Regions from separate parts of the Arthrobacter sp. B1I2 genome, predicted to be linked through region 1. Evidence: riboswitches for the same ligand, from Rfam matches in the RefSeq annotation. Region 1 holds a riboswitch; the other holds the start of a gene.

Region 1 (3,574 bases):
AAACCCACCGCCAAGGTTACGGCTGCCGACTCCAAGTAGCGGAAGCCGCGGGCGTTTCGCAGGGCGCCCGGCGTCGAGGTATTCCCCCGGCGCCGGGCGCCTTTTCGCTGCCTGGCCGGCCCTGGCCGCTGACCGGGGGTGCTAGGCCGCTTTCGGCACTTTCCGAAGCACGACGGCGGCAAGGACTGCCGCCGTCGCCATCAGTACCAGCCCAATGGCCGCAGTAATGTGCACGCCGGAATCAAAGGCTGCGGCCGCGGCGTCCGCGACGGACGCCGACAGGGAGGCGGGCAAAAGGTTGGCTGCCTCCACTGCACCGGCAAGCGTTTCCCTGGCATTGTGCAGGGACGTCCCGGAAAGCGTGCCGTCCAGTCCCGCGGGCAGCCGCAGGTTCCGCTGGTAGGACGCCGTCAGGATTGAGCCCAGCACCGCCGTCCCCAGCAGGGAGCCCACCTCGTAGCCCGTTTCGGAGATCGCGGCGGCGGCCCCTGATTTCTCCGGTGGCGCGGCGCCGAGGATGAGGTCGTTGGAGATGGTTTCCGCCGAGCCCACGCCGAGGGCCAGGACCAGGAGTGCCGCCAGCAGGAGCGAGGGTCCGCCGTCGTGGTCCCCGAAGGCCACCATGCTGTAGCCCGTGGCGCTGAAGGCCAGCCCCGCGGCCACCACGTATCCCGGACGGACCTTGCGGACCAGGGGCACAGCCACCAGGCCCGCCGCCACCGCGGCAGCCAGTGCCGGAATCATGGCCACGCCCGCCGCGGAGGGGCTCATTCCCTCGAGGAGCTGGAGATGCTGGGCCAGGAACAGGATGAACCCGTTGAAGGAAAACAGGGCCAGGATGTTGGCGGTGATGGCCATGCTGAACACCCTGTTCCGGAACAGCGACATGTCCAGAAGGGGTTTCTCCAGCCGGTGCTGCCGCCGCACGAATACCACCCCCATTGCCACGCCAAAGGCCATGGTGCCCAGCCCCGCTGCGCCCGGACCTTCGGTGGCAACTGCCTTGATGCCGTAGACCACGGGCACCATGACCAGCATGGAGAGCAGGATGCTGGGGGCGTCCACCTTGCCCGGGGCCGGGTCCTTCGATTCCGGGATGAGGGCCGGTCCAAACGCCAGCAGGGGAAGCATGAGGGGCACTGCCACCAGGAATACGGCGCCCCACCAGAAGTGCTCCACCAGCCACCCGCCAAGGATCGGCCCCAGGGCGGCGCCGCCGGAGAATCCGGCAGCCCAGATGGCTACAGCCAGTCTCCGGCGGTTGGGCTCCGGGAAGATGTTGCGGATCAGCGACAGCGTGGACGGCATCAGCATGGCGCCGAAAAATCCCAGGGCTGCGCGGCCGGCGATCAGCCACTCCGGCGTGGGTGCAAAGGCCGTCGCGGCGGACAGCCCGGCAAACCCCATGCTGCCGAGGATCAGCAGCCGCCGCCGCCCAATGCGGTCGCCCAGGCTTCCCATTGATACCAGGAGTCCGGCCAGTACCAGGGGGTAGGCGTCAACAATCCACAACAGTTGCACGCCGGTGGGATCCAGGGCGCGGGTGATGGCGGGCAGGGTAAAGGTCAGTGCGGTGTTGTCCACCGCCACCAGCAGCACGGGAAACATCAGCAGCCCCAGCGCCAGCCAGTCGCGCCAGGGGGAGCGGGATGCGGTGGTGCCCCCGCGGGCAGGTGCGGAGCTGTTGGTGGAGGTTGTCATAAAATAACTATACCGTCCAGACGGTATAGTTTGGAATTGCGGCCATTCCGTTTTCGCGCCAGGTGGAGGGCATGATGGAAGGCATGCCCCGAAAGCCAGTAGCCCGTGACGCGGTCCTTGACGCCTTCGAGTCCCTGCTGATCGAGGTGGGGGAGCGGGCGGCCACCCTTGATGCAGTGGCCCGCAAGGCCGGGGTGTCCAAGGGCGGCCTCCTCTACCACTTTCCCAGCAAGGAAGCGCTCATCGCGGTGCTGCTGGACCGGCTGGAGGGCCTGGCCCGGGAAGACGCTGACGCGATGGCTTCGGCCAGTGAAGGTGCAGCGGCGTACTTCATCCGTTCCTCGGTCTGGGCGGACACCCCGCTGGACCGTGCAATCGTGGCCGCCACCAGGCTTGCGGAAGTGGCGCATGAAGAGACACGGCGCCGTTTTGCGGCCATCCAGCAGCGGTGGCTGGACGAGATCGCGGCGGATGTGGGGCCGGGCCTGGCCAAAGCCGTCCTCTACATGGGTGACGGGTTGTACTTCAATGCCATGCTGTCCGTGGCGCCCGCGCCGGAAGGGGGAGCGGCCGCTGACGTGGAGGAACTCCTGGCCGCTTTGGAACGGCTTCGCAGGTAGCCCGGGCCATTTGCCGGGAGGGGTTGCGGCGTAGGACAATAGAAAGTTGTGAGGGCTGTCACCGGCCCTCATGATTCAACAAATGAATAGCCTTTGATCTGCGGCGGGAGAGTTCTGCCGGAAGTACAGGCAGGCGCCGTAGGAGCAAATCCTCCCCAGGAATCTCGCAGGCCCCTGTACCGCCGCGGCGAGGCACCTCTGGAAAGCAGCAGGCAGTTCCTGCCTCCCCCGGGAGCGAAAAGACTGTTGTGCTCACCGACGGTGCAAGCGGGTCCTGCCCAGGCAGGCAACGCGGAAACTCTCAGGTCCAATACAGAGCGGGGAGGAACCCGACTAGCTGTGGCGTACCCTTCGCCGCCTGAGTAAATGGAGTTCCTTCGTGCCGGTTACCCCAGCCTCCACCACCTTCGTAGACCGCCATATCGGCGCCCGCCGCCAGGCCGACGTCGACACCATGCTCAAAGCCGTAGGCTACGATTCGGTCGACTCCCTGGTTGACACCGCGGTACCCAAGGTCATCCGCCAGGAAACCGCCCTTCGCCTGCAGGACGCCCTCAGCGAGGTTGAAGTCCTCACCGAACTGCGGAAGCTTGCCGCAAAAAACAAGACGGCAGTGCAGCTGATCGGCCAGGGCTACTCGGACACCGTGACCCCGCCGGTGATCCGCCGCAACATCCTTGAGTCCCCGGCCTGGTACACCGCCTACACCCCGTACCAGCCGGAGATCTCCCAGGGCCGGCTTGAGGCGCTGCTGAACTTCCAGACCATGGTGCAGGACCTGGTGGGACTGCCCATCGCCAACGCCTCGCTGCTGGATGAAGCAACCGCCGTGGCCGAGGCCGTGCTGCTGATGCGCCGGGCGAACAAGACCAAGCCCGCGGCCGACGGCAAGACTGTCCTGGACGTGGACGTGCTGCCGCAGACCATCGCCATCGTCAAAGGCCGCGCAGAAGCCCTCGGCTTCGAGGTGGAGGTGGCGGACCTCTCCCAGGGCCTGCCGGAAGGCGACATCAATGGTGTCGTATTGCAGCAGCCCGGTGTCTCCGGCCGGGTCTGGGACCAGTCCGCCGTGATCGCCGCAGCGAAGGAGCGCGGCGCGCTGGTCACCGTTGCCGCGGACCTGCTGGCCCTCACCCTGATCACTCCTCCGGGTGAGCAGGGCGCGGACATCGCCGTCGGCTCCACCCAGCGTTTTGGCGTGCCGTTGTTCTTCGGCGGCCCGCACGCGGCCTACATGGCCGTCCGGAAGGGCC
Region 2 (3,574 bases), 380 kb from region 1:
TGCCTGGAAGGGTGCGTTCCAGGCCCTTCCGGACGGCCATGTAGGCGGCGTGCGGTCCCCCAAAGAACAACGGCACGCCAAAACGCTGGGTGGAGCCGACGGCGATGTCCGCGCCCTGCTCACCCGGAGGAGTGATCAGGGTGAGGGCCAGCAGGTCCGCGGCAACGGTGACCAGCGCGCCGCGCTCCTTCGCTGCGGTGATCACGGCGGACTGGTCCCAGACCCGGCCGGAGACGCCGGGCTGCTGCAGCACAATGCCGTTGATGGTCCCTTCCGGCAGGCCCTGGGAGAGATCGGCGACTTCCACGTCAAAGCCGAGGGCTTCGGCGCGGCCCTTGACGATGGCGATGGTCTGCGGGAGGCAGTCGGCGTCCATAACCGTTTTGCCGTCGGCCGCGGGCTTGGTCTTGTTTGCGCGGCGCATCAGCAGCACGGCCTCTGCCACGGCGGTTGCTTCATCCAGCAGCGAGGCATTGGCCACCGGTAGGGCCGTCAGGTCCTGGACCATGGTCTGGAAGTTCAGCAGTGCCTCAAGCCGGCCCTGGGAGATTTCCGGCTGGTACGGGGTGTAGGCGGTGTACCAGGAGGGGGATTCGAGGATGTTGCGGCGGATCACCGGCGGGGTCACGGTGTCGTAGTAGCCCTGGCCGATCATCTGGACAGCGGTCTTGTTCCTGCCCGCGATCCGGCGGAGCTCGGCAAGGACCTCCACCTCGCTGAGGGCGTCGGTCAGCTTGAGCGCGGTTTCCTGGCGGATGGAGGCGGGAACGGCAACGTCCACGAGGCCATCCACGCTGTCGTAGCCCACGGCCTTGAGCATGGTGTCGACGTCGGCCTGGCGGCGCGCGCCGATATGGCGGTCAACAAACGATGTTGGAAGCGATTGAATCGTCATGAGGAACTCCGGTTCTGGCCGGCCTGAGGTGGCACGGCGTGTGATGGGTTCCTCCCCGCTCTGTATTGGACCTGAGAGATTCCGCGTTGCCTGCTCTTGGCAGGGGGCCGCTTGCACCGTCGGTGAACCGGACTGAAGCCCGGTTGCTTTCCAGAGTCGCCTCGCCATGACGGTACGTGGGCCTGAGAGATTCCTGGGGAGGATTTGCTCCTACGGCGCCTGCCCGGTGGATGCCGGGAGGACTCTCCCGTCACAGCTCGAAAGGCTTATTCAAATGTGGGTGATTCGGCTCACAAGGTATCGGGATATGCGGCCCTCTGGCAAATCGGCGGCAGCGTTTGGGGCTGGACCCGGCATCTGAAGCGCGCTGGCACCTGCTTTGTGTCGGGAGGGGTTTGACATTCGATCGTGACGGACACCACACTGAACCCCGGGATCGGCGCCTGCCAGTGGCTGGCTCAGCGTATCCGGAGCGGCTGGTTGCCGGCGCCCATCCCATCGCATGACGGCTGTGGCCCAAAAGGCTGCGGCTTCCAACTGAACACGCCTTCGACCTGCGGCGGGAGAGCCCTGCCGGTACATCCAGCAGGCGCCGTAGGAGCAAATCCTCCCCAGGAAACTCTCAGGCCCCCGTACCGCCGCGGACAGGCAACTCTGGAAAGCAGCCAGGCATGTCCCTGGCTCACCGACGGTGCAAGCGGCTTTGGCTGCGGAAACTCTCAGGTCCACAACAGAGCGGGGAGGAACCAAATCTTTTGCGGCACCCAAGAAGCCGCTTTATCGATGGAGTTCCTCATGGCGATTCATCCCCCCACGTCCAACGGCGAACCAGCCCGCAATCACGGCGCCACCACGGCAGCCCGCAGCGAGCCTCCCCACCTGGAGCGGCAGCTTACCAACCGGCATATCCAGCTCATCGCCATCGGCGGCGCGATTGGAACCGGCCTCTTCATGGGCTCGGGCAAGACCATCTCCGCGGCCGGCCCATCCGTGATCTTCGTGTACACGATCATCGGCTTCATGCTCTTCTTCGTCATGCGGGCCATGGGCGAACTGCTGCTGAGCAACCTGAACTACAAGTCCTTCAGCGACTTCGCAGCTGACCTCCTGGGGCCCTGGGCAGGCTTCTTCACCGGCTGGACGTACTGGTTCTGCTGGGTGATCACCGGAATCGCGGACGTCATCGCCATCGCCGGCTACTCACGGGAACTTTGGCCGGCCCTGCCGCTCTGGATCCCGGGCCTGGCCACGGTGGCCATCCTGCTCCTGCTGAACCTCGCCACCGTCAAGGCTTTCGGCGAGACCGAGTTCTGGTTCGCCCTCATCAAGATCATCGCCATCGCTGCCCTGATCATCGTGGGTCTCTTCATGATCTTCACCGGCTTCCAGAGCGACGCGGGCACGGCAAGCTTCACCAACCTGTGGAGCCACGGCGGGTTCTTCCCCAACGAATTCATGGGCTTCGTGGCCGGATTCCAGATCGCAGTGTTCGCCTTCGTAGGCATCGAACTGGTGGGCACCACGGCCGCCGAGGCCAAGAACCCCGAGCGCACCCTGCCCAGGGCCATCAACGCCATCCCCGTCCGCGTGCTGCTCTTCTACGTTGGCGCGCTGATCATCCTGATGGCCGTCACCCCTTGGACACAGTTCGCCGCAGGCCACAGCCCCTTCATCGGAATGTTCTCCCTGGCCGGCCTCGGCGCCGCAGCCACTGTGGTCAACCTGGTGGTCCTCACCTCGGCAATGTCCTCCGCCAACTCCGGCATCTACTCCACCTCCCGCATGGTCTTCGGCCTCGCCCAGGAAGGCGATGCCCCTAACCTCTTCAGCCGCCTGTCCAGGAGGAAGGTGCCCAGCAACGCACTGTTCCTGTCCTGCGTCCTGCTGCTCTCCGGCGTCGTACTCATGTATGCCGGCCAGGATATTGGCAAGGCGTTCGAAATGGTCACCACCGTGTCAGCCGTCTGCTTCGTCTTCGTCTGGTCGATCATCCTGGCCAGCTACATCTCCTTCCGGCGCCGGCGCCCGCACCTGCACGCGGCTTCCAAGTTCAAGATGCCCGGCGGCATCCCCGCAGTGTGGGTGGTCTACGCGTTCTTCGCCTTCGTCCTTTGGGCCCTGACAACCCAGCCGGACACGCTCATCGCCCTGCTGGTAACGCCCATCTGGTTCGCCGTCCTCGGCGTGGCATGGGCCATTCTGCGGCGCCGGCCCGCGCACCTGGCCCGCTTCGAGGTCTTCCGGGCTGAGCTTCGCGCCGACGAAGCCGCCGTCGGGCGGAACGCGGGCCGGGATGCTGATCCTGCTGCGCACGAGGCTGAGCAGGCCAGGAAATGACGGCCGGCGGTTCAGCAACTGTCATGTCCGCCGCACAGCCCGCCGCACAGCCGGCCGGAATGCCCGGCGATCCCGAGGGTGCACCGTCACCTGCCACCGATTTCATCCTCACGTTCAAATGCCGGGATTCGCTGGGCATCGTCCAGGCTGTAGCCACGTTCCTCCTGGCGCAGGAGTGCTACATCGTGGACATCAAGCAGTTTGGTGACAAGGCATCGGGTGAGTTCTTCATGCGGGTGCATTTCACCGCACAGGAAGAGTTCGACGGCGGGATGCTGCGCGAGCGGTTCGGTCCCGTTGCGGGGGACTGGGGCATGGAATGGCGGCTGGAGCCGCATAGCC

The links. A riboswitch is a leader RNA that binds a small molecule or an ion and turns the genes downstream of it on or off. The one in region 1 is predicted to bind glycine.
Region 2: it holds a riboswitch for glycine, as region 1 does, so the genes downstream of both, cycA (D-serine/D-alanine/glycine transporter) here and gcvP (aminomethyl-transferring glycine dehydrogenase) in region 1, are expected to answer to the same signal.

What each region holds. Positions count from the first base shown of each region.
Region 1 is NZ_JAUSYC010000001.1:200,942-204,515, reverse strand. It holds gene QFZ57_RS00930 (Dps family protein) at 1-39, shown strand, start outside; gene QFZ57_RS00925 (MFS transporter) at 142-1,701, opposite strand; gene QFZ57_RS00920 (TetR/AcrR family transcriptional regulator) at 1,785-2,321, shown strand; glycine riboswitch at 2,416-2,513, shown strand; gene gcvP (aminomethyl-transferring glycine dehydrogenase) at 2,701-3,574, shown strand, end outside.
Region 2 is NZ_JAUSYC010000001.1:578,089-581,662, reverse strand. It holds gene gcvP (aminomethyl-transferring glycine dehydrogenase) at 1-895, opposite strand, end outside; glycine riboswitch at 1,056-1,155, opposite strand; glycine riboswitch at 1,446-1,543, shown strand; glycine riboswitch at 1,544-1,639, shown strand; gene cycA (D-serine/D-alanine/glycine transporter) at 1,691-3,232, shown strand; gene purU (formyltetrahydrofolate deformylase) at 3,292-3,574, shown strand, end outside.